2 regions of the Nonomuraea insulae genome follow, and region 2 is predicted to be linked to the other one. Evidence: riboswitches for the same ligand, from Rfam matches in the RefSeq annotation. Region 2 holds a riboswitch; the other holds the start of a gene.

Region 1 (10,933 bases), on a different contig from region 2:
CGCGTCCGCGCCGATCACGAGCGCGACGTCGCAGAGCCCGGCCAGGATCCGGGTGCGCGCGAGGTCCAGCGCCTGGGCTCCCGACGCGCAGGCCGCGTAGCAGGAGGCGACCCGGGCGCCCGACCAGCCCAGCGCCCTGGCGTAGGAGGCGCCGGAGACGAAGCCGGGGTAACCGTTCCTGATCGTGTCGGCGCCCACCACGTACTGGACGTCCGTCCACGCCACGCCGGCGTCCCGCAGGGCCTCGCGCGCGGCCGCCACGCCGTACTCCAGGAACGGCCGGCCCCACTTCCCCCACGGATGCATGCCGGTCCCCAGCACCACGACACTCATGCCACGCGCCCCCACATCCACACCAGCGGCCCGTCGGCGAGCGGGCCCGAGGTCAGCTCCAGCTCCATGCCCACCGCGAGCTGCTCCACGGTCAGGCCCTTGACCTGCCCGAGCACCACGATCCCCACCTCGTCGAGCTCCACCGCGGCCAGCGTCACCGGCTCGTACGGCTCCGCCGTCACGAAGGGCGCCGGCGGGGGATAGCAGGCGTTCGTGTACGACCACACCCGCCCCCGCCGCGGCAGCGGGAAGGCCCCCATGGACCCCGAGCAGCGCGGATTGGGGCACGACTCGGGCCGGGGCGGGAAGCAGACCGTCGAACAGTCCGCGCACCGGGTGCCCAGCAGGCGGACGCCGTCCTCGTCGATGGCGAACCAGCCGTCGATCGCGTACGTCATAGCCGGAGTATCGCACAAGCGCTTGCTAGGTATAATCCCTTCCGCGCCGCCGATACCGCATGACCACCCGCGCCGACATCACCGCCAGCAGCATCACCATGCCCACCACCACCGGCACCCGGGAGGCGGGCCCCGGCCCGTCGCCGAAGTACAGCCCCGGCCGGGCGAGACCGGAGGCAGGCACGTCCATCCGATCGGCCGCGCGCAGGGCGAGCAGCGCGTCGACCACGCCGTGCCCGTACTCGGGGCTGTAACCGTCGGAGGGCCGCCGCCTGGTGCCCTGCTCGATGGCCATCCGCACGTGGTAGGGGGACATGCCGGGATGCGCCGACCTGATGAGGGCCGCGATGCCCGCGACCATGGCGGCGGCCGAGCTGGTGCCGTCGCCGACCACGTACGAGTCGCCCCCGTCGGCCGTGACGATCTCCGTGCCCGGCGCGACCACGGACACGTAGTCCTGCCTGTTGGAGAACCCGGCGACCTTCATCCGCTGGTCCACGGCGCCCACCGCGATCACCCCCGGGTACGCGGCGGGGAAGTTCTTCCTGTTCCCCGCCGCCCCGTCGTTGCCCGATGAGGCCACCAGCACGGCGCCCTTGCCGATCGCGTACTGGACGGCCTCCTCCTCGGCCGCCGCCCCCTCCCAGGCCCCGCTGCCGCCGCCGAGCGACATGCTGATCACGTCGGCGCCGTGGTCGGCCGCGTACCTGATGCCCTGGGCCAGCGCGTCGCGCCAGCCGGTGCGCTGTTTCGCGCGCAGCGGGTCGCCGTTCTCCAGCGTGACCCGTACGGACAGGACCTCGGCGGCGGGCGCGACCCCGAGCACGCCGCCCTTGCGGTCGTCGCCGTGCCCGCGCCCGGCGATCAGGCTGGCCATGGCGGTCCCGTGCGGCCCCCACAGCCCCTTGCCCGCGCCGGTCAGGTCTGGGCCCTGGACGACGGCGCCCGTCAGGTCGGGGTGGCGGGCGTTCACGCCGGTGTCGAGCACGGCCACCAGCACGCCATCGCCCTTGCTCGACCGCCACGCCTGCGGCAGGCCGAGCGCGCCGAGTTGCCACTGCCCGGCCCGCGCGGCCTCGCCCATGTCGTCGGCGGCGGCGCCGGGGGCGCCGGTGGAGACGACCAGCCCGGCCAGCAGGACGGGGAGGATGAGCCGCCTCATCGGGTCAGCGCCCGGTGCAGCGCCGTGGCGACCTGCCTGGCGGCGTCGCGCAACCGTCGCACGACGCCGTCGCCCGGCTGGTAGGCCCGCCCGTCCGCGTAGCCCGCGGCCGTCGCCACCAGGTAACGCTCCTCGGAGGCGAGCACCACGCCGGTCATGTACTGCCGGTCGCCGAACGACTCGGCCGGCCCGCCGGGGAAGGCCACGGGGCGCACGGTGGCGGGCCGGCCCATGCCGTGGGGGCCGAGCACCGGGCCGTCGAGGACCGCGATGCCGACGGTGACGACGAAGGTCTGCGTGCTGTCGGCGTAGGTGGCGCGTAAGGCGGTACGGCAGCCAGAACGTACGGCGGCGGCCTGGAAGGCGGCCGAGCAGGGCGCCTCGGGGGCGACCCCGGCCAGCACGTACGTGACCCGCGCCCCCGAGGGGCTGCGGCCGGGCACCGCGGCGGGGAAGACCTGAGCCACCGGCCACGCCTGCCAGCGCTCTGAGACGGGCGGCGCCGGCGAGGGCCAGACCGCGGCCATTACGGACATCAGCACAACGGACAGGTGGTACACGTCGACCTCGAACGGGAGGGGAGGGACCTCCGATCTGCTCCGCATTCTGACACGTGAGCGCTCTCTCAATCCGACGCTTCGGTAAACAGACCGATACGCGGAGTAGTTCCGATCTGCGTCATATGTCCTACGGTGTGGGTGAAAGTCTGACATGTGCCCCAGGTGGGAGCCCCAGTTGCTGAGCCGCGTCGCCGGAGTTGACCGCGATCGCGACCAGCCCCGCCGAGTCCGCGAAGGCCACCAGCTCCCCTGGCGGCACCGCCGCGTACGTCTCCCGGTACGGCAGCGCGAGCTGCCGCCGCCCCAGCCACACCCCGAGCGTGTCGCCGATCCGCACCCCCAGCGCCTGAAGGTCCCCGGCCGCGATCGAGAGCTGCGTGTTCCCGTAGCGGTCCACGGACACGACCTCGCCCTCCACCGAGCCCTCGCGCAGCAGCGAGGTCGGCTCGGGCAGCGAGACCAGCCGGGCCACCGGCACCTCGGGCCCCAGGTCCGCCGGTCGCACTCCGCCGGACAACCGCCCCGCGACCGGCGAGAACACGTCCCGCCCGTGGAAGGTCGGCGAGACCGGGTGCAGGAAGTAGTCGGCGTTGCTGATCTCGTACGCGGCCAGCGCGCCGCCGCTGGCGTGCACCGCCCACGACAGCAGTCCGTTGTCGGGCCCGATGAACACCCGGCCGCCGGCCTCGACGGCCACCGCCCGCCTGGCGCCGCCCGCCCCCGGATCGACCGCGCCGATGTGGATGCCCTGTGGGAGGTACGGGATGGTCTGGGCGAGAACCGCCGCGCCGCGCCGTACGTCACCCGCGGGGATCAGATGGCACACGTCGATCACCCGGGCTTCTGGCGCGATCCCGGCAATCACTCCATGACAGGCCGCCACATAACCATCCTCGAGCCCATAGTCGGTGAGGAGGGTGATGACTGAGGTCACATTTGGCGACTGTACGTCTCCCAATCCGCCGTGAACAGCCGCACTCGGCACATTACGATGGCCACGGGCCGCGTGCGGGCGATGTGATCGTCGCCCGCCCCTTTCGAGGAGGACACCATGGGAGCACCGCTCAGCGGTGACAATGCTGCCCAGGAACCGTCCCGACAACCGCTCTCGGAACGCGACATCGAGCTCCTCGCCTTCGAGCGCCAGTGGTGGCGCTACGCGGGCGCGAAGGAGCAGGCCATCAAGGAGACCTTCGGGTTCTCCGCCACGCGCTACTACCAGGTGCTCGGAGAGTTGATCGACAGGCCGGAAGCGCTCGAGCAGGACCCCATGCTGGTCAAACGCCTACGCAGATTACGCTCCACGCGGAGGCGCGACCGCGCCGCCAGAAGGTTTGGCATGCGTCCCTGACCGGCTGGGTACGGCAGCCGCGTGAGGAACATCCCTGGAATGGAAGCGATCTTCAGTGATCCGGCAGGCGCCGTGATCGGGCTCGACTTCGACGGAACCCTTTCGCCGATCGTGCCCGACCCCGCCACGGCCGTGATCCACCCGAAAGCGCCCGAGGTTCTCGCCGACCTGGGCAGGCACGTCCTCGCGGTGGTCATTGTGACCGGCAGGCCCGCGGCCACCGCACTGGAGCTCGGGCCTGGCCTGGCCGACGTGCCGGGGCTCGTCGTGCTCGGCCACTACGGCTTCGAGCGCTGGGAGGGCGGGCGGATCTCCGCGCCCCCGCCCCCGCCGGGTGTGCCGCGCGCCGAGGCCGAGCTGCCGCTGCTGCTCGACTCGCTCGGCCTGCGCGAGGTGAGCGTCGAGGACAAGGGCAGGGCCGTGGCCGTGCACACCAGGCGCAGCCCCGACCCGGAGGGCGCGCTGGCCCTGTTGCGCGAGCCGCTGGCCAAGCTGGCCGAGAAGCACGACCTGGTGGTCGAGCCGGGCCGCATGGTGCTGGAGTTGCGCCCGCCCGGCATGGACAAGGGACACGCGCTGAGCCTGTTCCTGGCGGAGCGGGCCGCGAGGTCGGTGTTGTTCGCCGGCGACGATCTGGGCGATCTGGCCGCGTTCGACGCCGTACGCGATTCCGGGCTGCCTGGCGTGACCGTGTGCAGCGGCTCCGCCGAGGTGACCGCGCTGGCCGAACGGGCCGACATCGTGGTGGACGGCCCCGAGGGCGTGGTGGCGCTGCTGGGCGAGCTGGCCTCCGCGTTCAGCCGTTAGCAAGCCGCGATCTCTAGAGTCGGGCGCATGTTCAAGCGCCGCCTTGCCGTCGCGGGTGTGGCCGCGGCCACGCTCGTGTCCCTCTCCCTGCCCGCCGCCGCCGCTCCCGCCCAGCCGCTCAAACTCAGAGGCATGACGCTCCACCTCCCGAGCAAGTGGAAGGTCTACCGGGTCAGCCCCGACTGGACCCGCGTCGTCACCGGCAAGTGCGCCCATCCCAAGGGCGGCTACGGCACTCCCGGGTGCGACAGCTTCTGGGTCCTCGGGCCCAAGGCCATCAAGCAGGGGCAGGAGATCTTCAACCCCTACACCGGGAGCAATCCCTTCTACCCCGCCACCGACGTGCAGCAATGCCCGGCGAACGGCAAATGGGGCCAGTCCGTCGACAAGATCAAGTTCAAGGGCCTGCGCCAGGTCGGCCCCGGCCACAAGGCCGCTTACCGCGAGTGGAAGTTCACCTGCGCCTCGTACTCGGCCGGTGGGGTGAAGTCCCGCTACATCCAGCGCGAGTGGTTCCTGCCGAAGACCAGGATCCTGGTCGTGGACCAGTGGAACACGCCGGGCCTGTCCGACGTGCTCAAGCGTGCCGACTGGAGCTGAGCACCCCGGCGGCGTGCTCAAGCGCGCCGACTGGAGCTGAGCACCCCGGCGGCGTGCTCAAGCGCGCCGACTGGAGCTGAGCACCCCGGCGGCGGCCAGGCCGATGAGCACCGGCACCATCAGGAACGCGTTCCCGGTGCCGAAGCCGTCGGCGAGCGCGCCCAGCACCAGCGGGCCGATCGCCATGGCGGCGCCCGCCCAGATGGGCGAGGCCGCCGCCGCCAGGTCCGCCCGGCCGCCGGAGTGGGCGATCAGCGCGGCCAGCGCGAGCGGGAAGTGCAGCGAGGCGCCGAGCCCGCAGACGACCAGCCCGGCGTACGACAACACCGGCTGCGTGCTCAGCCAGAACACCAGCCAGCCCGCGAACGTCACCGCCAGCGCCCCGGCGAACAGCCGGGCCGGCGGCAGGCGCAGCGCGAGCTGGGCCCCGGCGAACCGGCCCGCCGCCAGCCCCGCCACGAACGCCGTCAGCCCCGTGGCCGCCACTGCCACGCTCACTCCCGTACGGGTGGCGAACAGGTCCGCGGCCCACAGGTTGAAGGTGAACTCCAGCGCCACGCAGCAGAACAGCACCAGCCCCGCCAGGTGGAAACGCCGTCCTGGCCGCCCCGTGACCGCCGCGCTCCCATCGGGGCCCGGTGGCCGCGCGGCGGGCCAGACGCGGCCCATGGCCAGCGCGAGCAGCACGCTGGCGACCGGCGTGACCAGCAGCGCGGCCCGCCAGCCGAGCGCCGTCTGGGCCACCACGCTGAGTGCGAACGTCACGCTCATGCCCACGACGACCCCGACCGCGTTGGCCTCGCTGATCGCGGCGGGCCCCGCCTGGCCGTGGTGGTCGCTGAGCGCCGCCATGGACGTGTAGAGCAGGATCGAGCTGAAACCGCCGGACACGCCGTACCCGAGCAGCGTCAGGGGCAGGGCGTCGGTGGTCAGGACGATGAGCGGGCCCGCGTTCATGCCCGCCAGGCCGATCCAGCTCGTCGCGCGCCGGCCCAGCCGCCGGGTGAACAGGGGGAGCAGCAGCCCGGCCGCGATCGTGCCGAGGGCCATGGAGGTGCCGTGCAGGCCCGCCACGGTGGCCGTGGTGCGCTGGTCGGCGCGCAGGAGCGGCAGGGCGGCGCTGAGGCCGTACAGGTAGGTGGAGAACGTGGCGAGCTGCAGGTAGACGAGCCAGGTCGGGCGATCTCGGATCAGCCGGACCGACGATAAGACCCCTGCGGGCTCCCGTCTCATGTCAGGCCAGCGCTTCGAGCTGGGCGGCGAGCCATTTCTGCGGCGGCAGCGCGGTCGCGGCGGCGTGCAGCTTGTCGCGGCGCATGCGCCGCTCGTCCTCGGGCATGACCAGCGCGTCGTGCAGCGCGGTGGCCGTGCCGCTGATGTCGTACGGGTTCACCATGAGGGCGTGCTGACCCAGCTCCGCCGCGGCCCCCGCCTCCCGCGACAACACCAGCGCGCACCGCTCCGACAGGACCGGGCCCTCCTTGGCGACCAGGTTCATGCCGTCGCGGATGGGGTTGACCAGCAGCACGTCGGCCATCCGGTAGGCGGCCAGCGAACGCGGATAGTCGTCGTTGACGTTGAGTATCACCGGGTCCCAGTCCTCGTTGGCGTACTCGGACTCGATCTCCTGCGCGCAGCGCTGCACCGAGGCGGTGTACTCGCGATATTCGGGCAGGTCGTGGCGGCTGGGATAGGCGAAGGCCAGGTGCACCACGCGCCCGTGCCACTCCGGGTGGGCGGCGAGGAACTCGCTGTAGGCCACCAGGCCGCGCACGATGTTCTTCGACAACTCGGTGCGGTCGATGCGCACGATCAGCTTGCGGTCGCCCACCTGCTCACGCAGCGCGGTCATGTGCGACTCGACGTCGGGCTCGCAGGCCCGCGCCCACAGCGCGGTCCCGTCCACCCCCAGGCTGTGCACGCCGATGCGGGTCGTCCTGCCCTCGTAGGTGACGCTGCGCCCCACACGGTCGGCCTCCGCGCCCAGCAGACGCTCGCAGCAGTCCATGAACGCCTGCGCCCACCTGTCGGTGAGGAACCCGGCGTGATCGGCCCCCAGAATGCCTTCCAGGACCTCTCCCGCCACCTCGTCGGGCAGCAGGGAGAAGTATTCCGGCGGCGCCCACGGGGTGTGGCTGAAGTGCGCGATGCGCAGGTCGGGCCGTTCGGCGCGGAGCATCGCCGGGGTCAGCGTCAGGTGGTAGTCCTGCACCATCACGCGCGCGCCGTGCCCGGCCTCCTCGGCCAGCGCCAGCGCGAACGCGCCGTTGTAGTCGCGGTAGGACTCCCACTCGCGCTGGAACCTCGTGCCGAAGTTGGGCGAGTTGGGGATGTCGTAGAGCAGGTGGTTGACGAACCACAGGGTGGAGTTGGCCACGGCGTTGTAGGCGCGGTGGAACGTCGCGGGCGGGATGTCCAGCATCCGCAGCGGCCCTGTGTCGTATCCCGATTGGTCGACGCGGCCGCCGTCGGCCAGGCGGACGGCGCTGCGGTCGCCGTCGGACAGCGCGGCGCAGACCCACAGCACGCCGTCGTTCTTGGCCACTCCCGACAACCCCGAGACCAGGCCGCCACCACCGCGCTTCATGGTCAATTCGCCGTCGTCCGAGACGGTGAAGGAGACCGGCCCTCTGTTGGAGGCCAGCAGCACGCTGTTCATCAAGGCTCCCTTCGATCGTAGGATCCCAGCTATGGCGCTTGATGAGCTAACCGAGGAACTCGCCCGATCCGCAGCCGCTGGAGATCATCGCGCACTTGGCGAACTCCTGGCACGGATAGAGCCCGATGTGATGCGTCACTGCGCCCGGATCCTCCCCTATCGCCAAGACGCGGAGGAGGCCTCGCAAGATACGTTGCTGGCCGTGGCGCGCAATATCGGGCGGTTCGAAGGAAGGGCGAGGTTCAGCACCTGGCTGCACATCGTGACGGCCAACTGCGCGCGGACGACATACCGGTCGCTGAAGCGGCGGTCGGCCGAGCAGACCTCGGACGAGCTGCCGATGCAGAAGCCCGACGTGGGCCGGGTGAGTGTGATCGCGGGCTCCCGGCTCGACCTGCTCGACGCGATGGAGGCACTGGAGGCCGACAAGCCGGACCTCGCGCAGGCGCTGGTGCTGCGCGATATCGTCCAGCTCGACTACAACGAAGTGGCCGAGCAGCTGGGCATCCCGCTCGGCACCGCGAAGTCGCGTATCCACCAGGCCCGCAAATATGTGCAGGGCGTGCTGGGGGAGGACTACCGATGAGACCACTCGTCTCACATGTTGAGACGAGTGGCAATTTCGGGCACTTAAGAGGGTAGAGTCCTTTTCAACAACTGCATATTGCTCATCCAGAGGGGTGGAGGGACCGGCCCTACGAAACCCCGGCAACCCTCCCGGCTTTCGACACTCGCGACCTGGCGAGGCCGACCGGGACAAGGTGCCAATTCCGGTTCGCGGTCAAGGTGGCCGTGGGCGAAGATGAGGGAAGGCCTCGCTTCATGTCGCTCGACTTTGGTCCTGCCGTCGCTCTGTCCTGCCGCGAGTGCGGCACGCGTTACCCGCTGGGTCCCAGCTTCGCCTGTCTGGAGTGTTTCGGGCCGCTGGAAGCGGCCTACGACTTCGGCCAGGTGACCCGCGCGGACATCGAGTCCGGTCCAGCCAACATCTGGCGTTACCGTTCACTGCTTCCCGTGCCGGTCGATGTGGCCAGTAAGCCCAATATGAACCCCGGCTGGACCAAATTGGTCAAGGCCGGAAACCTCGGGCGAGCACTCGGCATCAAGTCCCTTTACGTGAAGGACGACTCCGGCAACCCCACCCACTCCTTCAAGGACCGGGTGGTCGCCATGGCCGTGGAGGCGGCGCGCAACTTCGGCTTCCACACCCTTTCCTGCTCCTCCACAGGAAACCTCGCGGGCGCCGTCACGGCCGCCGCCGCGCGGGCGGGGCTCGACGCGTGCGTGTTCATCCCGGCCAACCTCGAAGCGGCCAAGATCGCCATGGCCCGCGTCTTCGGTGGCAAGCTGATCGCGATCGAGGGGACCTATGACGACGTCAACAGGTTCTGCTCCGAGCTGATCGGCGACCCCCTGGGTGACAAGTGGGGCTTCACCAACATCAACCTGCGGCCCTACTACGCCGAGGGTTCCAAGACGCTCGCGTACGAGATCGCCGAGCAGCTCGGGTGGCGGTTGCCGGAGCAGATCATCATTCCCATCGCCTCGGGCTCGCAGCTCACGAAGATCGACAAGGGCTTCAAAGAGCTGGTGAAGCTGGGGCTGGTGGAGGACACGCCTTACAAGATCTTCGGGGCGCAGGCCGCCGGGTGCTCGCCGGTGTCCTCGGCGTACAAGGCCGGGCACGACGTCGTACAGCCGGTCAAGCCCAACACCATCGCCAAGTCGCTGGCCATCGGCAACCCCGCTGACGGGCCCTACGTGCTCGACATCGCGCGGCGCACCGGAGGGGCCGTCGAGGACGTCACGGACGCCGAGATCGTGGCCGCCATCAAGCTTCTGGCCTCGAACGAGGGCATCTTCGCCGAGACGGCGGGCGGGGTGACCGTGGGCGTGCTGAAGAAGCTCACCGAGAACGGTCTGCTCGACCCGGAGGCCGAGACCGTGGTGTTGAACACCGGTGACGGGCTCAAGACGCTCGACGCGATCAGCGACGACGCCGCGCCCACGGCCGTGATCCGGCCCTCTCTCGACGCGTTCCGCGCGACTGTCTGACAACCAGGAAAGGCGATTAGAACGATGAGCGTTTCTGTGCGGATTCCCACCATTCTGCGCACGTACACCGGGGGTAACGCGGAGGTCAGTGGCGAGGGCGCGACTCTTCGTGACGTGCTCGCCAAGCTCGACTCCGACTACCCGGGGATCGGCCCGAGAATTCTGGATGAATCGGGCAAGATTCGTCGTTTCGTCAACGTTTATGTTGGGGAAGAGGACGTCCGTTTCGCCGAGGGGCTCGACACTCCGGCACCAGAAGGCACACAGATCTCCATCATCCCGGCAGTCGCCGGCGGCTGAGTGCCGAGGCTCACCTTGAAGGCGCCCCAAGTGGGCGCCTTCTGCTTTTCCCCGGCCAATTCAACGTTGAAGGACCTTCGCTGCGAAGAAATAGGTGATTTGCAGATTGACTCTGTTGCCAAACCCCGTGCCACAGGTATGGTCGAGGGCGATCGTCTGACTGATTTCCGTTAAGTCATACGATTACAGGTCCCGCGGAGGAATGGGCGAGATCTGGGAGCCCAGTAAGAGGAGTCGGAAGTGGCGCAGGGCACCGTCAAGTGGTTCAACGCGGACAAGGGCTACGGCTTCATCGCGGTAGACGGTGGTAAAGATGTATTCGTCCATTACTCAGCGATCATGATGGACGGGTACCGATCTCTCGAACAGGGTCAGCGCGTCGAGTTCGAGATCACGCAGGGCCAGAAGGGACCGCAGGCGGAAGCTGTCCGTGCGGTCTGATTGACATCACTGGTTTGCACCGGGCGGGATCGCATGGCAGCGCAGTCCATGCGAGCCGTCACCTTCCTTTCGTCGACTCGCGTGCGGCGAGCTGCTCCGGGGCGGCTCGCCGTACCGACACACTGACCTGGGCGGAAACGCCGGGCGGGTGGGCGCTCGCTTGCACTCGGCAGGGTAGAGTGCTAAACAGTTCGTTGGCACTCTGTGCAGCAGAGTGCCAACTGGGATCGAGACGATGGGGCTCAGCCGAACGGAGATGCTGACCCA
Region 2 (19,250 bases):
GAAGACGTTGTCGACCAGCGAGGCCGACCTGGCGGCCAAGCGCGCCAAGGCCGCCATGCTCGCCGAGAACGCCTACATGACCGGCGGCCTGGGCAAGGCGCTGGCGTTCACCACCTCCCAGGACCCCGACACCTTCCTCGACCGCGCCGCCACCACCTACATCCTCGAGCAGCAGCAGGGCGAGGAGGTCAACCAGGTCACCAAGGCCAGGGAGGCCGCCGAGCGCGCCAAGTCCGGGGCCAAGACGCGTATCGAGGAGGTCCAGAAGCTCGTCAGCGAGCTCGAGACCAAGCGCAGTAAGATCACCAACCTGGTGACCAGGGTGGAGAGCAACCTGTTCAAGCGGGCGCTGGGCGAGGCCGGACAGGCCGGCACGCGGGCGCAGCGCGTCAACCTGCCGATCATCGGCGGCGGCAAGGCGGCGCAGGCGGCCCGGTGGGCGCTCACACAGCAGCTCAAGCCGTATGTCTGGGGCGCCTCAGGCCCCAGCACCTACGACTGCTCAGGGCTGGTCATGGCGGCCTACCAGAAGGTGGGCATCTCCCTGCCGCACTACACCGGCAGCCAGTGGACCGCGGGCAGGCACATCTCACGCTCCGAGCTGCGGCCGGGCGACCTGGTGTTCTTCTACGGCGACCTGCACCACGTGGGCATCTACCTCGGCGGGGGCATGATGGTGCACGCGCCGCAGACCGGTGACGTGGTACGGATCGCCTCACTCGACCGGCGGCCGTTCGCCGGCGCGGTGCGCATAGCCGACTGAGCCGACTGAGCCGACTGAGCCGGCCACAACCGACTGAGCCGGCCGAGCCGACCTGCCATCACATTTCCCCGTGGCCGCCCGCCGCTAGATCAACTGGCGGCGGGCCGCCCACGCCACGGCCTCGATCGCCGTGGCCACACCGATGCGGTCGCAGATGCCCCGCAACCTCCGGCGCACGGTACGACCGCTGATATCCAGACGTCTGCCCACTCGATCTACTGTGACCCCCTTGGCAAGCTCCGCCAATAACGCGACGTCCGCATGGCTCAGCTCAACACCTTCAGTGAGCACATCCATCGGGAGCCCTCCCCCCCAACAGCAACCTTTGACCTCACAACCGGGCCAAAGTCGCTCCTCGCAGACGGTAAACGCATCCTGGAAAGGTCGTCAAGCACGATAATCGCCACGCTTGACGAATGCTATTGACATGATCCGATATATATGGCGTACTGCCGATATGTCAGAACCGATCACTTCGCGATGAGCGACCTCGTCGAGCCTTCCGAGTCGCTGGATCCGGCATCAATGAGCGCAGTCGACGTTCTGGGTTTTGATCCGTTCGACGGCGAATTTCTGCATGATCCTTATTCCCGTTACCGCGAGATGAGCGCACGTGGCGCTCTCTTCCGTACGCGTGGAGGACTGCTCGTCGCCACCACTCACGCGCTCTGTACGACGCTGCTCCGCGAGCCGCGCTTCGGCCGCGACTACGACCCGTGGAGCGACGGAGGCACAGGTCAGGCCGCTGTGTCGTTCCTGTGGATGGACCCGCCCGACCACACCAGGCTCCGCGCCCTGGTGAGCAGGGCCTTCACACCGCGCATGCTCGAACGGCTGCGCGCGCGCATCGAGGCCATCACCGCCGAGTTGATCGCCGCGCTGCCGGAGGAAACCGACCTCGTGTCCGGACTCGCCTACCCCCTTCCGGTCATGGTGATCAGTGAGATGCTCGGAGTGCCTCCGGAGGACCACGATCGCTTCCGGGGCTGGAGCGAGATCTTGGCCCGCGGCCTTGACCCGATGCTGACAGAAGACCACATGTCGGAAACCGGGCGGGCCGGAAGGGAGTTTCGCGACTACTTCCGCGAACTCGCCGCGATCCGGCGTGAGCGTCCCGGAGAGGACCTCCTGAGCGCCCTGACACAGGTACGGGAGCTGAGCGAGCCCGAGCTGCTCGCCACCTGCGTGCTGCTGCTCGTGGCCGGCCACGAGACGACCGTCAACCTCATCGCCAACGGGGTGCTCAACCTGGCCCGGCACGGCCTGCTGCGGCACGCCTCCGAGCGGCCCAAGCACGTGGTGGAGGAGGTGCTCAGGTACGACCCGCCGGTCCACCTCACCACCAGGGTGGCGCTGGAGGACACGGAGCTGGGCGGCGTGCCGTTGCCCAAGGGCACGGAAGTGATGGTCCTGATAGGCGCGGCCAATCGCGACCCGGCGGTCTTTCCCGATCCCGACCGCTTCGACGTCACCCGCGAACCGAGCCGGCATCTCGCCTTCGGGCTCGGCATCCACTTCTGCCTCGGGGCGACGCTGGCCAGGATGGAGGGCGAGATCGTGCTGTCGGCACTGGCGACGGCGGCACCGGGGCTGGAGCTCGCCGACGCCGCGCCGCCGTACAAGGAGAACGTGGTGTTGCGGGGCCTGGCCACGCTGCCGGTACGGCTGCGGCGCGGCTAGCCCCCGCGCTCAGTGGGTGGGCTTGACCAGCGGGAACAGGATGGTCTCGCGGATGTTCTTGCCGGTGAAGGCCATGATCATCCGGTCGATGCCCGCCCCCATGCCCCCGGTCGGCGGCATCGCGTATTCCAGCGCCTGCAGGAAGTCCTCGTCGAGCTGCATGGCCTCCAGGTCGCCACCGGCGGCCAGGAGTGACTGCTCCACCAGGCGGCGGCGCTGCTCGATCGGCTCGTTCAGCTCGGAGTAGCCGGTGCCCAGCTCGGTGCCGAAACCGATCAGGTCCCACTTCTCCGTCAGCAGCGGGTTGTCGCGGTGGTTGCGGGCCAGCGGCGAGGTCTCCAGCGGGTAGTCCATGACGAACGTGGGCTGGACGAGCGTGTGCTCGACGAGCTCCTCGAACAACTCCTGCACGAGCTTGCCCGAGCCCCACTTCGGGTCCCAGTGGATCTCACGGTGGTCCGCCAGCTTGCGCAGCTCCTCCAGGGTGGTGGAGGTGGTGATCTCCTCGCCCACGGCCCGCGACACCGCGTCGTGCAGGGTGATGCGCGGCCACTCGGGGATGCCGAGGTCGATCTCCGTGCCCTCGTGGACGACCACCGAGGTGCCCAGGGCGGCCAGGACGGCCTTCTGGTACATCCGCTGGGTCAGGTCGGCGATGCCGTTGTAGTCGAGGTAGGTCCCGTAGGCCTCGACCATGGTGAACTCGGGGTTGTGCGTGGAGTCCGCGCCCTCGTTGCGGAAGTTGCGGTTGATCTCGAAGACCTTCTCGATGCCGCCGACCACGAGCCGCTTGAGGTAGAGCTCGATCGCGATGCGGAGGTAGAGGTCCATGTCGTAGGCGTTGATGTGGGTCTTGAACGGCCTGGCCGTCGCGCCGCCGTGGATCGGCTGCAACATCGGCGTCTCTACCTCTAGGTAACCCTCTTCGTGCCAGAAGTCGCGCACCGCGCGCACCGTGGCGCTGCGGACCCGCGCCATCGTCCTGGCCTCGTCGTTGACGATGAGGTCGACGTAGCGCTGGCGCACCCGCGCCTCAGGGTCGGTGAGGCCGACGTGCTTCTCCGGCAGCGGGCGCAGGCACTTGGCGGTGATCTGCCAGCTCTCGGCCAGGATGGACAGCTCGCCCCTGCGTGAGGTGATGACCTCGCCGATCACGCCCACGTGGTCGCCCAGGTCGACGTCGCGCTTCCAGCTCGCCAGGGACTCCTCGCCCACCTTGTCGAGCGAGATCATGACCTGCAGGTCGCCGCCGCCGTCGCGGAGTGTGGCAAAGCAGAGCTTGCCGCCCACGCGGTTGAGCATGACGCGCCCCGCGACCGCGACCGTGTCACCGGTGGCCGTGTCGGGCTCCAGGCCCTGGTATTTCTCCCTGACCTCGGTGTTGGTCGTCGTGCGTGGGAAATTCACCGGGTAAGGATCGACGCCGTCATGACGAAGGCGGTCGAGCTTCTCCCTCCGGATGCGCATCTGCTCGGGAAGTTCGTCGCTCACAACATCAAAGGGTAGGGGATATGGCGAACTGCAAGGGTTCGTCAGCCTTCTGCATACCCTTTGCAAGAGCGCTGCCGTATCAATATCTCACGAGCTCGGGGGGGAACCGGTAGGGAACCGGTCCAAGGGAGCTCAAGGAGAGAAAATGTTCAAGAAGATCGCCATTGGCCTCCTGGCCGCCGGCGCGACGACCGCCCTGGCTCTGTCCGTTCCTGCCGCCGCCAGCGCGAGCACCTCGGACAACCACGACTACTCCTCCGGCTGGGGACCCGTCTACTCCAAGCATCACCTCGCCAAGTCCCAGGGCTGGATCGGCGTCAACTGGGATGAGGACGGGGAGTCCAACGAGGTCACGGTCAGAGGCCGCCTGTACGACCTGGACAACCGCAGCTACGACGAGGGCGGCAAGTGCGCGTTCGTGAAGTTCGAGGCCAGCGACTTCGACGACGACTGGTCCCCGCTCTACTCCAAGAAGTACTGCGGCTTCCCCGGCTACAAGAAGTTCTCCTTCAGCGAGAACGACGTCTCCAGCGTCCGGGTGAAGGTGTGCCAGATCGGCCTGCACAGCAGCTACCCCACGAAATGCGGCCGCTGGGAGGACCTCTACACCGCCGAGAGCGAGTGACCGCGAAAGACATGAACGGCCCCCCGGATCTGACCGGGGGGCCGTTCGTCATGTTCAGGTGGTGTTCCTGTGGTAGATCAGGCGCAGCCCCATGAGGGTCAGCCACGGCTCGTGTACGTCGATCGAACGCGACTCGCCCACCACCAGCGCCGCGTGCCCGCCGGTGGCCACCACGGTCACCTCGTCGGGGTCGTCGGCCAGTTCGGCCGCCATGCGCTCGACGATGCCGTCCACCTGGCCCGCGAAGCCGTAGATGATCCCGGCCTGCAGCGCCTCGACCGTGTTCTTGGCGATCACCGAGCGCGGCCTGACCAGCTCGACCTTGTGCAGTTGCGCCCCGGCGGCGGCCAGCGCGTCCACCGAGATCTCGATGCCGGGCGCGGTGACCGCGCCGACGTATTCGCCCTTGGCGGAGACCGCGTCGAACGAGGTCGCGGTGCCGAAGTCGACGACGATGCAGGGACCGCCGTACTGGTCGATGGCGGCCAGGGAATTCACGATGCGGTCGCTGCCGACCTCTTTGGGGTTGTCCATGCGTACGGGCACCCCGGTGCGGATGCCCGGCTCCACGATCACGGCTGTCACGTCGCCGTAGTAGCGGCGGCACATCTCGCGCATCTCGTTGAGCACGCTCGGCACGGTCGAGCAGATGGCGATGCCGTCAACGTCGGCCCCCTTGAGCAATGGCGACTGCGTCAGCAACCCCTGGAGAACGACCGCGATCTCGTCGGCGGTGCGGCGGGCGTCGGTGGCCAGCCGCCAGTGCTCAATGACGTCCTCGCCCTCGAACAGCCCAAGCACCGTGTGAGTATTGCCGACGTCGATCGTGAGCAGCATCAATTACCCCCGCAGATCAAGTGCGATGTCAAGGGCCGGCGCTGAGTGCGTTAGCGCTCCCACCGCAAGGTAGTCAACGCCAGTTTCCGCCACCTCACGGGCCGATTCCAAGGTCAATCCCCCGCTCGCCTCCAGCGCAACCCTGTTTTTCGCCCGATTTTTCACGACATGTACGGCATGTGCCGTGTCCTCAACCGTGAAGTTGTCCAGCAAGATCAACTCTGCGCCTTCCTCCAGGACGGGGTCGAGCTGGTCGAGCCGGTCGATCTCCACCTCGATGGGCAGATCGGGGTAACGCTCCCGCACCGCCCTGAACGCCTCGGCCACTCCCCCGGCGGCCACCACGTGATTGTCCTTGATCAGGGCGGCATCCGACAGCGACATCCGATGGTTGACCCCTCCGCCGCAGCGCACCGCGTACTTCTCCAGCGCCCGCAACCCCGGCAACGTCTTGCGGCTGTCACGCACGCGCGTACCGGTGCCGTCGATCGCCTCGACCCAGCGGCCGGTCAGCGTGGCCACCCCGGACAGGTGCGTGAGCAGGTTGAGCGCGATGCGCTCGGCCGTCAGCAGGGCCCGCACCGGACCCTCGACGCTCATGAGCACGTCGCCCGCGCGCACGCGCTCGCCGTCCTTCGCCCTGCGCTCGGCCCGCGCCGCCCCGAGCCGCACGAACACCGCCTCGGCCACCGCCAGCCCGGCCACCACGCCGGCCTTGCGGGCCACCACGTCGGCGACCGAGCGCTGCCCCGCGGGGATGGTGGCCAGGCTCGTCACGTCGCCGGCCTCCTGCAGGTCCTCCTCCAGCGCGCGCCCGATCAGCGCGTCCACCTCGGCCGGGTCCAGCCCGGCGGCGGTGAGCTCCTGCGCCAGTCGCGACGGCATCGCGTCGCCATGAGGTGTGTACGTCATACGAAGCCCCTCCTCGGTCAGGGTCACGTCCAGGTGGCCCAGCCATTCGTCGTCGTCGCGGGTCTCGTGATCCTCGCGCCAGTGTGATCCCCGCGTCTCCAGCCTGGCCGCCGCCGCGCCGGTGAGCACGGTGGCGACGGTGAGCAGGTTCGCGGTCTCCCAGGCCTCGGTGCAGGCCGCCACCTCGACCGGGGTCCAGCGGGCGTCGCGCAGCGCGCGGGCGGTGGCGACCAGGGACTCGCGGCTGCGCAACACGCTCGCCCCGGTGCTCATGTGGGCCTGGATTCTGGACCTCACCCGAGGGTCTACCAGTCCTTCCTGAGCTCCGCCGGGGACCGGCTCGCCGGGCGACGGGTGTGCCGCGTGGATGTCCTCGGCGATGCGCTCGGCGAAGACGAGCCCTTCGAGCAGCGAGTTGGAGGCCAGCCGGTTCGCGCCGTGCACGCCGGTGCAGGCGACCTCGCCGCAGGCGTACAGGCCGTCGATGGAGGTACGGCCGCGCAGATCCGTACGCACCCCGCCGCTGGCGTAGTGGGCGGCCGGCGAGACCGGGATCGGCTCGGTGACCGGGTCGATGCCGTGTTCGCGGCAGACCGCGTAGATCGTGGGGAAGCGCGACTCCCACGTGTCGCGGCCGAAGTGGCGGCCGTCCAGGTACACGTGGTCGCGCCCCGTCTCGCTCATCGTGCGCATGATGGCCTTGGCCACGACGTCGCGCGGCGCCAGGTCGGCCAGTTCGTGCACGTCGGTCATGAACCGGTTGCCCTCGTGGTCGGTCAGGAACGCGCCCTCACCCCTGACCGCCTCGGAGATCAACGGCTGCTGCCCGGTCGACCCCTCGCCGAGCCAGAGCACGGTCGGGTGGAACTGCACGAACTCCAGGTCGCGCACCACCGCCCCGGCCCGCAGCGCCAGGGCCACACCGTCGCCGGTGGAGACGGCGGGGTTGGTGGTGGCCGCGTACACCTGGCCCATGCCGCCGGTGGCCAGCACCACCGCCCTGGCGTGCACCGCGCCCACCCCGTCACGTGCGCCCTCGCCCATGACGTGCAGCGTCACGCCCCTGGCCCGGCCCTGGGCGTCCTTGAGCAGGTCGAGCACCAGCGCGTGCTCGATCACCTCGATCGAGCCGGGCGGTGTGGCGTCATGGTGGTCGCGCGAGTCTTGGGGCCGGGCGAGTGCGCGGACCGCCTCGACGAGCGCCCGCTGCACCTCGGCGCCGGTGGCGTCGCCGCCCGCGTGCACGATCCGGCGGCGACGGTGGCCGCCCTCCCTGGTGAGCTGGAGCTCCCCGTCGGGGGTGCGGTCGAAGCGGGCGCCGCGCGCCATCAGCCGCCGCAGCGCGCCCGGGCCCTCCGTGACCAGCGTGCGCACCGCCCGGGTGTCGCACAGCCCCACCCCGGCGACCAGGGTGTCCTTCAGGTGCTCGTCGGGGGTGTCACGCGGGTCGAGCACGGCCGCGATGCCGCCCTGGGCCCAGCGGGTGGAGCCCGACGACAGCACGTCCTTGGTGACGACCAGGACCTTGGCCGCCGGATCCAGTTCGGTGTGACGCAGGGCCACGGTCAGGCCCGCGACGCCGGAGCCCACGACGACCACGTCCGCCTCCACGGTCCAGCCGGGCGCGGGCGCGCTCAAACGCAGGGGAATCGCCGGTGCACTCATTGGGGGTCTCCTCACATGAGGCGATTTCGTCACTATGACGATAACGCCTGGGGTGGCGTGAGCATGCCCCGGGGGGCTCAAAGGGATTCGGTCTTCCTGATGAAGGCCTCGTACTCGGCGAACGGCTCCAGTCCCATGGCCCTGCGGCGCTCGTCGAGCAGGTGGGGGTCCTCGATCGGCATGGGCTCAAGGCCGTCGCCGCCGTCGTGGAACTGGGTGCCGTAGAGCTGGGGGCGGCCGGAGCGCACGCGTACGCGGTCCTCCAGGTACGCGAAGTCGCGCATCGAGGCCTCGTCCGACTCCACGGCGTCGCCCATCACCTGGTGGAACAGGCGCTGCGCCGCGGGTGAGGTCGCGTGTTGCGCCAGGAGCCAGGCCGCGCGCGCCGCCCGCTCCCCGACCTGGGAGATCAGCGGCCAGCCGCGGGTGACGACGACGGAGTAGAGCCAGGCGGTGTTGCCCTCGTCGAGCTTCTGCAGGCGCGCGAGCCGTTTGTCCCCGGGAAAGCCCTTGGCCGGATCGCGCATCGCCTGGTCCATCTCCAGACGCCGGAGCAGTTCCGCCCTTAACTCCTGGTCCGTCATGCTCCGACGGTAATCCGCCTCAGGCGGGATTCAAGGTGAGGGTGACGTTGTCGATCAGCCGGGTGGCGCCGACCCTGGCGGCCACCGCGAGCACGGCCACGCCCTGGTGGTCCTCGCTCACTTCGGCGAACGTGGCCGGATCGACCAGGGCGAGATAGTCCACGTCGAGCCGGGAGCCGGCCTCGTCGAGCACCGCCCGCGCCGCCCGCCTGATCGCGTCCGGGGCGAATTCGGCCGCGCCCGCCCGCAGGGCTCGCGAGAGCGACAGCGCCACCCGCCGCTCGTCCTCCGACAGGTAGCGGTTGCGGCTGGACAGGGCCAGGCCGTCGGGCTCGCGCACGGTCGGGGCGCCCAGGACCTCGATCGGCAGGTTGAGGTCGGCGACCATGCGGCTGATGAGGGAGAGTTGCTGGGCGTCCTTCTGGCCGAACACCGCCAGGTCGGGCTGGACCAGGTTGAACAGCTTGAGCACGACCGTGAGCATGCCGTCGAAGTGGCCCGGCCTGAAGGCGCCTTCGACGATCCGGCCCATCTCGCCGGAGGAGATGCCGATCTGGCGGTCGGGGGCGTACATGTCCTCGACGGACGGGTGGAACACGACGTCCACGCCCTCGGCCCGGCACACGTCGAGATCGGCCTCAAATGTACGGGGATAGCGTGAAAAATCCTCGTTAGGCCCGAATTGCAGGGGGTTGACGAAGATGCTCACCACGACCTGATCGGCGCGCACCCGGGCCTGCCTGATCAGCGACCTGTGCCCCTCGTGGAGCGCGCCCATGGTCGGCACCAGCGCCACCGGCCCGGCACGGCGCGCCTTGACCAGGTCTTCCCGGTTCCTGGCGACGATCAGCTCCATAACTGCCCTCCGAACGCGACGGTCAGGTCCATATATTGCCCCCCAGCGCGTCGAGGAGCCGCTCCGCCTCCTCCGGTTTGAGCAATCCCGCGGCCAGAGCGCGGTCAGCGGTGAGCCGGGCCAGCGCGATGTAGGCGTCGGCCGCCTCGGGGGCCGCCAGGATCAGCGCGTCCACGTGCTTGCGCACCGTTCCCGCGTCACCGCGTACGACGGGGCCGGTCAGACCGGCGATGCCCAGCCGCAACACGTTGTCGAGCGCGGCGCCGAGCAGCGGGCCCAGCATGCGGCCAGGATGTTCGACGCCGATGCCGCGCAGCAGGTCGGACGACTCCGCGATGAGCGTGACCATGTGGTTGGCGGCCCCGGCCAGGGCCGCGTGGTAGAGCGGGCGGTCGGCGTCGGCGATCCACACCGGCTCGCCGCCCATCTCGATCACCAGCGCCTCGGCCACGGGGCGCAGCATCTCGGGAGCGGTGACGCCGTAGGAGATGCCGGTGAGCTTGTTGAGGTCGTCGTCCCTGCCCGTGAACGTCATCACCGGGTGCAACGCGAGCGGCAGCGCCCCGGCCTCGGCCGCCGGGTCGAGCACCGACAGCCCGTAGGCCCCGCTGGTGTGCGCCAGCATCTTGCCCCGGAGGTCGGCCCCGGTGGAGGCCAGCCCGTTGACCAGGTCGGGCAGCGCGTCGTCGGGCACCGTGAGCAGGATGAGCTGGGCCGCCGCGACCACTTCGTCGGGCCTGGACGGCGTCACCCCGAGCCGGTCGGCGGCCCATCGATGCGAGTTGTCCGACACGCCGCTCGCGGCCACGATCCGGTGCCCGGCCTGCGCCAGCGCGGAACCGAGAGCCGAGCCGACCTTGCCCGCCCCGAGAACGCCGACAGTCAGCCGGGCCGGCCGATCCCCTGCGTCCATGACGTCTCACCCCTGTCGAACGTGATGGCACTGCCGACCAGGGTAACGGCCTCTTGGAGTGGCGAGCGTGACCGGCGTTTTGCCGCGCGTTGAGTTAACGACAAAAACGACAAGGGCATACGAATCGTGCACCCCCTGTCGAAAGAGATGAGGAGAGGGGTTCATCGCATGGCAACGGGCGCCGAGTCCCTGGATTGAGACGCGACGCCCGCACGGTGACCTCTTGGAGGTGCGCCGACTGGTCATCCGCCGAGTGACCAGCCGGGACCCGAGTCCGGGCCGGCCTGCGCCGGTCCGGACTCTTTAGCTATGTCAGTGGTGGCTGGGCACGTAGGCGTTCGCGCCGCCCTTGCAGCCCGCCACCGCGACGCCGATGACGGCAACGGCGTTGCCGCAGATGTCGATCGGGATGGCCACGGGGATGTGAAGCTGGTTGCCGGAGGCCACGCCGCCAGCGCCATTGGTGATGTCGGCGTGCGCCGGAGCGGCGAGCGACAGCATGGCGACGGCTCCGGTGACGACCAGGACCTTCTTCAGCACGAGGGCTCCTCTCGGTTTCGCGGCCTGGGCCGCGGGTGCTTGCTCTGAAGTGAAGGGCTTCGCCACTTGGGGGTTGGCGTAACGCAATCACTCGATGACAATGGGTAAACGTTAGCGCAATCTGAGGACGTTGAGTAGTCATATGATGACGGTGCGTATCGCGTACGAGTCATGAGATAGTCCAGACATGTGGCTCACCTGGCGCGCCGCAACGGAGCGCGCGCTGTATGGCGAGGAGGGCTTCTACCTCCGCGAACGCCCGTCAGGCCACTTCCGCACCTCGGTCAGCGCCTCGGCGGCCTTCGCCGAAGCCGTGCTGGCGCTGCTCGCGGAAGTGGACGCCGAACTGGGCGAACCCGACGTGCTCGACCTGGTCGACATCGGAGCGGGCGAGGGCGTGCTGGTGACCCAGGTGCTCGAAACCGCCGAGCCCGCGCTGCGCGAGCGGCTGCGCGTCACCGCCGTGGACCTCTCACCCAGGCCGGAGGGCCTGCCCGAGCGGATCGGCTGGTCCAGGAGCCTGCCCGTCGACTTCGCCGGGCTGGCCATCGCCAACGAGTGGCTGGACAACGTGCCCCTCGACGTGGTCGAGCAGACACCCGACGGGCCACGGATGATCATGGTCAACGTGCACACCGGCGAGGAGCGCCTCGGCGGGCCGCTGCGCCCGGCCGACCGCACCTGGCTCGAGCGGTGGTGGCCGCTGCCCTGCGTGGGCTCGCGCGCCGAGATCGGCCGGCCCCGCGACCAGGCTTGGGCTTCGGTCCTGGTACGCCTCAGCGCGGGCCGGGCGATCGCCATCGATTATGCACACCCTGTGGATAACCGTCCGCTGCACGGCACGCTGACCGGTTACCGCGACGGCGCGGTCGTGGCCCCCGTACCCGACGGGACCTGCGACATCACCGCTCACGTCGCGCTCGACTCGTGCGCGTCGGCCGGGATCAGGTCCGGTGCGATATCCACAACCTTGTCCACACAGCGTGACGCGCTGCACAAACTGGGGCTCACCGGGGCACGGCCGCCCCTGGAGCTGGCGCACTCCGATCCGCGTGGTTATCTGCGCGCGCTGACGAGGGCCTCGGAGGAGGGCGAGCTGATCGACGCGTCGGGTCTGGGCGGGTTCGGCTGGCTCAGTCAGCGGCGGTGAGTTCCAGGGCCCGCAGGCCGCGGATGACGTAGCCGGGCTTCCACGTCGGCTCCTGGCGCAGCTCCAGCTTGGCCGCCCGGTCCAGCAGCGCGCCGAACGACTCCATGAGCTCGATGCGGGCCAGCGGCGCGCCCAGGCAGAAGTGGATGCCGGCGCCGAAGGAGATGTGCGGGTTGTCGGCGCGGCCCACGTCGAGCCGGTCCGGGTCCTCGAACACCGCCTCGTCCCGGTTGGCCGAGCCGAACAGCAGCGCCACCTCCGAGCCGCGCGGGATCCGCACGCCATGCACCTCGATGTCCTCCAGCACCCAGCGCTCGAACATCTGCAGCGGCGTGTCCCAGCGCATCAGCTCCTCGACGGCCGTGGGCAGCAGGGAACGGTCGGCGCGCAGGCGGGCCAGTTCGCCGGGGTTCCTGAACAGGGACCACCAGCCGTTGCCCGTCACGTTCACGGTGGCCTCGTGGCCGGCGTTGAGCAGCAGGACGCAGGTGCCGACCAGCTCGTCCTCGGTCAGCTCCTCGATCTGGGTGAGCGCGCTGATCAGGTCTTCCCCGGGGTTCGCGCGGCGCTCGGCGGCCAGGGCCCTGAGATAGCCGGCGAACTCCGAGGCGGCGCGCACCGCGGCGTGCTGGGCGTCGGGGGCCGGGTTGAGCTCGTACATGAGGCAGATGTCGGCCGACCAGGGGCGCAGCAGGTGGCGGTCCTGGTCGGGGATGCCGAGCATCTCGGCGATGACGGTCACCGGCAGCGGCTCGGCCACCTCGGCGATCAGATCACCGCCGCCCTTGTCCACGTACGCCTCCACCAGGCTCCCGGCGATGGCCCGGACGCGGGGCCGCAGCGACTCGACCATGCGCGGCGTGAACGCCTTGGAGACCAGCCGGCGCAGCCGGGTGTGCACCGGCGGCTCCACGTCGAGCATGCCCGCCCTGATCACCCGCCAGAAGGGCTCCTGGAACTCCGGCTCCCCCGGCCTGCCGAACTCCTCGTGCGTGGCCGTGTGCAGATAGGAGCGGCCCAGACGGCGGTCTCTGAGCAACGCGTTCACGTCGGCGTGCCGCGCGACGAGCCACTGGCCGGTCGGCTCGAAGTAGCTGACCGGCGCCTGGCGTCTCAACTCGTCGTACGCCCGGTACGGGTACGCCACGAAATCCGGATTCCAAGGATCAAAGCCCACTAATCCATCTTAGGAGCGGGAACCTCCTTCTTGGCGTTCCTGCCGCGCATCCGGATGTTGAGCAACTCCACGACGACCGAGAACGCCATCGCGAAGTAGATGTACCCCTTCGGGATGTGCTGGTCGAGGCCCTCCGCCACGAGCACCACGCCGATCAGCACCAGGAACGACAGCGCCAGCATCTTGATGCTCGGATGCGCGTCCACGAACCGGCTGATCGGCCCGGAGGCGAACAACATCACCACCACGGCCACCACGACGGCCGCGATCATCACGCCGAGCTGGTCCACCATGCCGACGGCGGTGATGACGGAGTCCAGCGAGAACACGACGTCCAGCACCATGATCTGCAGGATCACCGAGGTGAAGGAGACGGCGGCGGCCTTCTTGCCGTCCTCGCCGCTCGCGCTCTCCATGCTGTGGTGGATCTCCGTGACGCTCTTGCCCAGCAGGAACAGGCCCCCGAGCAGCAGGATCACGTCGCGTCCCGATATCTCGTGGCCGAAGAGCCCGAACAGCGGCTCGGTGAGCTGGACCACCCACGACAGGCCGAGCAACAGGAGCAACCTGCTGATCAGGGCCGCCCCGAGGCCGAGCACACGCGCCCGGTCCCGCTGTTCCGGGGGCAGTTTCCCGGCCAGGATGGAGATGAAGATGATGTTGTCGATCCCCAGCACGATCTCCAGGGCGACCAGGGTGAAGAAGCCGATCCAAATCTGCGGGTCGGACACCCAGTCCAACATCGGCATACCTCCATGACTCGGGGGGCTGACGGGGTTTCCGGTAGCAACGAGTCACGGGCCGGATAAGTTCGCGGGCTTGCGATTCCTGCCTGGGTGTCGGTTATAGTTCCTGGAGTAGGTCATGAGTGCCAGCGACAAGCCCCGGCTAGCTGGCCGGCAACCCTCGCGTCCGCGGCGGGGTGCCCCGGGTGAAGACCTGGTCCGCCACGAGGTGTGGTGGGCAAGCGCGGGCTCCGTGGTCGCTTCCAGGGGTCCGATGACCCCTGGGGAGTCGTGCCGTGTCCACTCTGACGATCTTCAACTCCGCCCGTACCGCCGAGACCCTCCCGGCCGCCGCCACCACGGGCAGGCCGATTCCCGCCGTGCTCGGCGCCGACCTGGAGGTTCCGGTCAAGGGGGGCAGGCTGGTGGGGTACGCCAACCTGGACTACGCCGCCAGCGCGCCCTGTCTGGAGCCGGTCAACGCGGCCGTCGCCGCCGCGCTCCCGGCCTACTCCAGCGTCCACCGAGGCGCCGGCTACGCCTCACAGCTCACCACCGCCAGGTACGAGCAGGCCCGCCACACCATCAGGGCCTTCGTCGGCGCCCGTCCCGACGACGCCGTGATCTTCACCCGCAACACCACGGACGCCACGAACCTGCTGGCCGGCTGCCTGCCCGCCGGGACCACCGCCGTCGTCTTCGACACCGAGCACCACGCCTCCCTGCTGCCCTGGCAGCACTCCGTACGGCTGGCGCCGCCCGCCTTCCCCGGCGAGGCCGTGCGCGCCGCCGACGAGGCGCTGGCCGGGATCGACGGGCCGAAGCTGCTCGTGGTCACCGCCGCCTCGAACGTCACCGGCGAGTTGTGGCCCATCGCCGCCCTGGCCCACATCGCGCACCGGCACGGGGCCAGAATCCTGGTGGACGCGGCGCAGCTCGTACCGCATCGGCGGGTCAACCTGACGGCGCTCGACCTGGACTACGTGGCCTTCTCTGGGCACAAGCTGTACGCGCCGTTCGGGGCCGGCGTGCTGATCGGGCGGCGGGACTGGCTGGCCGAGGGGGAGCCGTACCTCAAGGGGGGCGGCGCCGTACGGGCGGTCGGGGAGAGCACGGAGTGGCACGACGACCCCGAGCCGCGGCACGAGGCGGGCACCCCCAACGTGCTGGGCGCCATCGCGCTGGCCGCCGCCTGCGACGCCCTGACCGCCACCGGCTGGACGGAGCTGGTACGCGAGGAGGAGCGGCTGATCGCGCGGCTGCGGGCCGGGCTGGCCTCGGTCGAGGGTGTACGCGAGCTGTCGCTGTGGGGAGACGATCACCCGCGTGTGGGGATCGTGTCGTTCACCGTGGCCGGATACTCGGCTCGTGAGGTGGCCGAGGTGTTGTCCGGCGAGTACGGCATCGGGGTCCGCGACGGGAAGTTCTGCGCGCATCCGTTCGTGCAGCACCTGCTCGGCACTCGCGATGGGGGCTGTGAGGACGACACCGCCTCGGCGGTGCGGGCCTCGATCGGCATCGGCAGCACGCAGGAGCACGTGGACCGGCTGATCGAGGCCGTGCGGGACCTCGTCTCCCGCTGAGGGGCCGGTCAGCGGGACCTCGTCTCCTCCGCTGGGGTCAGGTCAGCGGGACCTCGTCTCCCGCTGACTTTCCTCAGCGGTTCGGCGGCTTGCGGTGTTGCGGCGGCTCGTCGGAGACCAGGGCGTCGATGTCGCGCATGTCCTCGTCGTTCAGCTTGTTGCGCGGGGTGGTCCCGGAAGCGGGTGCGGCCGGCTGCCTGGGCACGTTCGGCGGCTCGGCGGCCGTCGTCGACTCCGCGGGTGTGATCGGCCCGCCGGTGGTCCTGTTCGGCGCGTGGACGGCCAGTTCCTCCTCCGCCACACGCCGTTCGGAACGCCTGCGGAACATCGTGTTGAAGATGCCGTCCAGCCCGATCCGGCCGCCGCCCAGAGCCAGGAACAGCAGGCAGAGCGCCCCCAGCGCGCCCGGCAACTCCCAGCCGTTGTTCGCCGTCAGCACGCCGTTGCCCCCGTGCACGAACGCGATCGCGCCGAGCATGCCGAGCAGCAACAGCAGCGCCACAGGACGCACCAGCAGGCCGAGGATCAGCAAAATGCCGCCGACGGTCTCGACGACGGTGCTGTACCCGGCGGCCAGTCCGGGCATCGGGATCCCCATCTCCCTGAAACCCTGTGTCGTTGCGCCGAGCCCGCCCTGCCACTTCTGCCAGCCGTGGGCCGCGAAAATCACGCCGGTCGCGATCCGCGCGATCAACGCCGCCACATCAAAGAGAACTCTCTTCATAGTGTTTTCTCCCCCCGTTCCCGGTATTCCTCCCCATGTCCGGCTTCGGGATGCGTTTGCATGCCATCTCTTGACCAACCCCACCGCTGGATCACCAGGGGCTGCGGTGGCAGCATTGCCGTATGACGGAACGTGTGGTCGGAATCGGCGCGGGCGCGAAAGAGCTGGCCACCGAGGACATGATCCTCAACATCGGGCCACAACATCCCTCGACCCACGGAGTGCTCAGGCTCCGGCTGATGCTGGACGGCGAGCGCATCGCCAGCGCCGAGCCGATCATCGGCTACATGCACCGGGGCGCGGAGAAGTTGTTCGAGGTGCGCGACTACCGCCAGATCATCATGCTGGCCAACCGGCACGACTGGCTGTCGGGGTTCGCGAACGAGCTCGGCGTGGTGATCGCAGCGGAGCGCCTGCTGGGCATGGAGCCGCCGGTCAGGGCCGTGTGGGCACGCACGCTGCTGGCCGAGCTCAACCGGGTGCTCAACCACCTGATGTTCCTCGGGTCCTACCCGCTGGAGCTCGGCGCGATCACGCCGCTGTTCTACGCCTTCAACGAGCGCGAGCGCATCCAGGCCGTCATGGAGGAGATCTCCGGCGGGCGCATGCACTACATGTTCAACCGGGTCGGCGGGCTCAAGGAGGACCTGCCGCTCGGCTGGCTCGACCGGGTGTCCGAGACCGTCGCGGAGACCCGGCGCCGCGTGCCCGACATCGAGAACCTCATCCTGCACAACGAGATCTTCGTCGCCCGCACCAAGGGCGTGGGGGTGCTGACGCGGGAGCAGATCCTGCAGTACGGCGCCAGCGGTCCCATCGCCCGCGCCTCCGGGGTGGACTTCGACCTGCGCCGCGACGAGCCGTACCTGGCCTATCCGGAGCTGCCGGTGAAGGTCGTCACCCGCAGCGCCGGCGACTGCCACGCCCGGTTCGAGGTCCTGCTCGAACAGCTCAAGGTCTCGCTCGACCTGGCCGACGCCTGCGTCGAACGGCTGCGCTCGCTGCCTCCAGGGCCGATCAACCAGCGGTTGCCGAAGGTGCTCAAGGTGCCGGAGGGGCACACGTACGCGTGGACGGAGAACCCGCTCGGCATCAACGGCTACTACCTGGTCTCCAAGGGAGACAAGACCCCGTGGCGGCTCAAGCTGCGCTCGGCGTCCTTCAGCAACATCCAGGTCCTGCGCGAGATGTTGCCCGGGCATCTCGTCGCCGACATGGTGGCCATCCTCGGCTCCATGTTCTTCGTGGTGGGGGACATCGACAAGTGACGGCCCCTGAACGCGACAAATACGTCGACTGGCTGCGGGCGCTGAGCCTGATCGTCGTGGTGCTGTGGCACTGGGCGTTCACGATCCTGCAGTGGAAGCCATACGGCCCCGAGCCCACCAACCCGCTGGGCTTCACCTCCGGGTTGTGGATCTTCACCTGGCTGCTGCAGGTGCTGCCGCTCTTCTTCTACGTCGGCGGCCACGTCCACCTGCTGTCCTGGCGCCGGGCCCAGGCGCGCGGCACCGGCATCCACTCGTTCGTCTGGCGTCGCCTGCGCGGGCTGGCCTTGCCTGCGCTGTTCCTGTCCGGGGCGTGGATCGTCATCGGGGCGGTGGTGACGTACACGTTCGGGGTGGACTGGATGTGGCGGGTGGTGCTGCTGGTGCTCAGCCCGCTGTGGTTCCTCGCCGTCTACCTGATGCTGATCGCGCTGCTGCCGGTCGCGCTCTGGCTGCACAAGCACTACGACGTGCTGACCCTGATCTGGCTCGGCGGCGCGGCGCTGGTGGTGGACGTGCTGCGCTTCCGGTACGGGCTCGAGTGGGCCGGCTGGCTCAACATGATCATCGTCTGGGGGCTGGCCCACCAGGCCGGGTTCTTCTACGACCGGATCGTCCTGCTGCCCAGGCGCTACGACATCGCCGTGTTGTGGACCGGGCTGTTCGCCCTGTTCGGGCTGGTCTACTCGGGCATCTACCCGGGCTCGATGGTGGGGGTGCCCGGCGACAAGTGGTCCAACATGGCGCCGCCCACGTTCGTGATCGTGGCGCTGCTGCTGTTCCAGATCGGGGTCGTCGAGGTGTTGCGCCCGTCCATGGAACGTGTCCTGGAACGCCCCCGCTGGCGGCGCCTCAACGACTTCATCAACCGGTACGCGCTGCCGCTGTTCCTGTTCCACACCACCGGGATGGCCATTTCGCTGGGCCTGTCGTGGTGGTTGTTCGGCACCCTGGGCGACCAGATCCCGCCGGACATGAAATGGTGGCTCGAACGCCCGATCGCCATCATCGGGCCCCTCATCTGCACGACTCCGGTCATCTACCTCTTCGGCCGCCGCCGCGCCCCGGTCCGGCAAACGGCGGACAAGGACGCCGGCAAGTCCATAAGCTCGGAGCATGGCTGACATCGCCTTCCGGGCCAACGCAGAAGACGAGCGGATCATCCGCACCGCCCTGCGCGAAGGCGAGCGGCCGAGTGACGTCCTGCGCCGCGCGCTACGCCTGCTCCAGCGCGAGATGTGGTACGACCGCCTGAGCGCCGCCACGAAACCGGCCGTCGAAGGGCTCGGCGAGCACAACTAGTCGCGTTTCTGCTCCTCCGGCTCCTTCGGGATCCGGCAGGCGTGCTCCAGGTAGAGAGCGGCGCAGACCAGCACCACACAGGACACGAACGAGCCCGCCGCGACGATGAACTCCTCGCGCGGCGTCTCCCGGTCGAGGATCTGCACCGTGTAGAGGGCGAACCCGGCGAATATCCCGCCGAACGCCGCCCCCGCGTACGCCGACGCCTTCGCCAGCGCCGCCAGCCGGGCCACCGCCAGCGGCTCCACCGGCTTGGTGTCCGGCTTCCTGGCGATCCTGGCCTTGGTCGCCCAGCCGCTGTAGGCCTCGCCGATGGCCAGCAGCAGCACCGTGGGGATCGCGGTCCACGGCACAAGGGGCATGTCACCGTAGAACCGCCTGACCACCGCCCAGGTGATCAGCGCCAGGACCACGACGATGCCGACCAGGTGGCCGGGTTTGGTGAGCTTCAATCG

Evidence for each region. Region 2 has a riboswitch for S-adenosylmethionine ahead of ACFPZ3_RS03845 (aminotransferase class V-fold PLP-dependent enzyme). Riboswitches for the same ligand answer to the same signal wherever they lie in the genome.
Region 1: another riboswitch for S-adenosylmethionine. It lies ahead of thrC (threonine synthase); the one in region 2 lies ahead of ACFPZ3_RS03845 (aminotransferase class V-fold PLP-dependent enzyme).

Annotation. Positions count from the first base shown of each region.
Region 1 is NZ_JBHSPA010000100.1:147-11,079, reverse strand. It holds gene ACFPZ3_RS59620 (lipid-transfer protein) at 1-333, opposite strand, end outside; gene ACFPZ3_RS59615 (Zn-ribbon domain-containing OB-fold protein) at 330-731, opposite strand; gene ACFPZ3_RS59610 (S8 family serine peptidase) at 757-1,893, opposite strand; gene ACFPZ3_RS59605 (hypothetical protein) at 1,890-2,498, opposite strand; gene ACFPZ3_RS59600 (SAM hydrolase/SAM-dependent halogenase family protein) at 2,581-3,387, opposite strand; gene ACFPZ3_RS59595 (DUF3263 domain-containing protein) at 3,505-3,804, shown strand; gene otsB (trehalose-phosphatase) at 3,844-4,611, shown strand; gene ACFPZ3_RS59585 (hypothetical protein) at 4,639-5,211, shown strand; gene ACFPZ3_RS59580 (MFS transporter) at 5,269-6,444, opposite strand; gene ACFPZ3_RS59575 (alpha,alpha-trehalose-phosphate synthase (UDP-forming)) at 6,446-7,870, opposite strand; gene ACFPZ3_RS59570 (RNA polymerase sigma factor) at 7,902-8,456, shown strand; SAM riboswitch class I at 8,536-8,679, shown strand; gene thrC (threonine synthase) at 8,693-9,925, shown strand; gene ACFPZ3_RS59560 (MoaD/ThiS family protein) at 9,950-10,225, shown strand; gene ACFPZ3_RS59555 (cold-shock protein) at 10,466-10,666, shown strand.
Region 2 is NZ_JBHSPA010000006.1:216,537-235,786, forward strand. It holds gene ACFPZ3_RS03775 (C40 family peptidase) at 1-763, shown strand, start outside; gene ACFPZ3_RS03780 (LuxR C-terminal-related transcriptional regulator) at 848-1,060, opposite strand; gene ACFPZ3_RS03785 (cytochrome P450) at 1,367-2,443, shown strand; gene lysX (bifunctional lysylphosphatidylglycerol synthetase/lysine--tRNA ligase LysX) at 2,453-3,934, opposite strand; gene ACFPZ3_RS03795 (hypothetical protein) at 4,080-4,559, shown strand; gene ACFPZ3_RS03800 (type III pantothenate kinase) at 4,614-5,396, opposite strand; gene ACFPZ3_RS03805 (L-aspartate oxidase) at 5,400-7,973, opposite strand; gene ACFPZ3_RS03810 (DUF6624 domain-containing protein) at 8,051-8,557, opposite strand; gene panC (pantoate--beta-alanine ligase) at 8,577-9,413, opposite strand; gene ACFPZ3_RS03820 (Rossmann-like and DUF2520 domain-containing protein) at 9,436-10,326, opposite strand; gene ACFPZ3_RS03825 (chaplin family protein) at 10,639-10,866, opposite strand; gene ACFPZ3_RS03830 (SAM-dependent methyltransferase) at 11,054-12,016, shown strand; gene ACFPZ3_RS03835 (cytochrome P450) at 12,000-13,193, opposite strand; gene ACFPZ3_RS03840 (TerC family protein) at 13,193-13,936, opposite strand; SAM riboswitch class IV at 14,054-14,169, shown strand; gene ACFPZ3_RS03845 (aminotransferase class V-fold PLP-dependent enzyme) at 14,215-15,501, shown strand; gene ACFPZ3_RS03850 (DoxX family protein) at 15,575-16,225, opposite strand; gene ACFPZ3_RS03855 (NADH-quinone oxidoreductase subunit D) at 16,348-17,493, shown strand; gene ACFPZ3_RS03860 (acyltransferase family protein) at 17,490-18,617, shown strand; gene ACFPZ3_RS03865 (hypothetical protein) at 18,610-18,795, shown strand; gene ACFPZ3_RS03870 (DUF3180 domain-containing protein) at 18,792-19,247, opposite strand; gene folK (2-amino-4-hydroxy-6-hydroxymethyldihydropteridine diphosphokinase) at 19,244-19,250, opposite strand, start outside.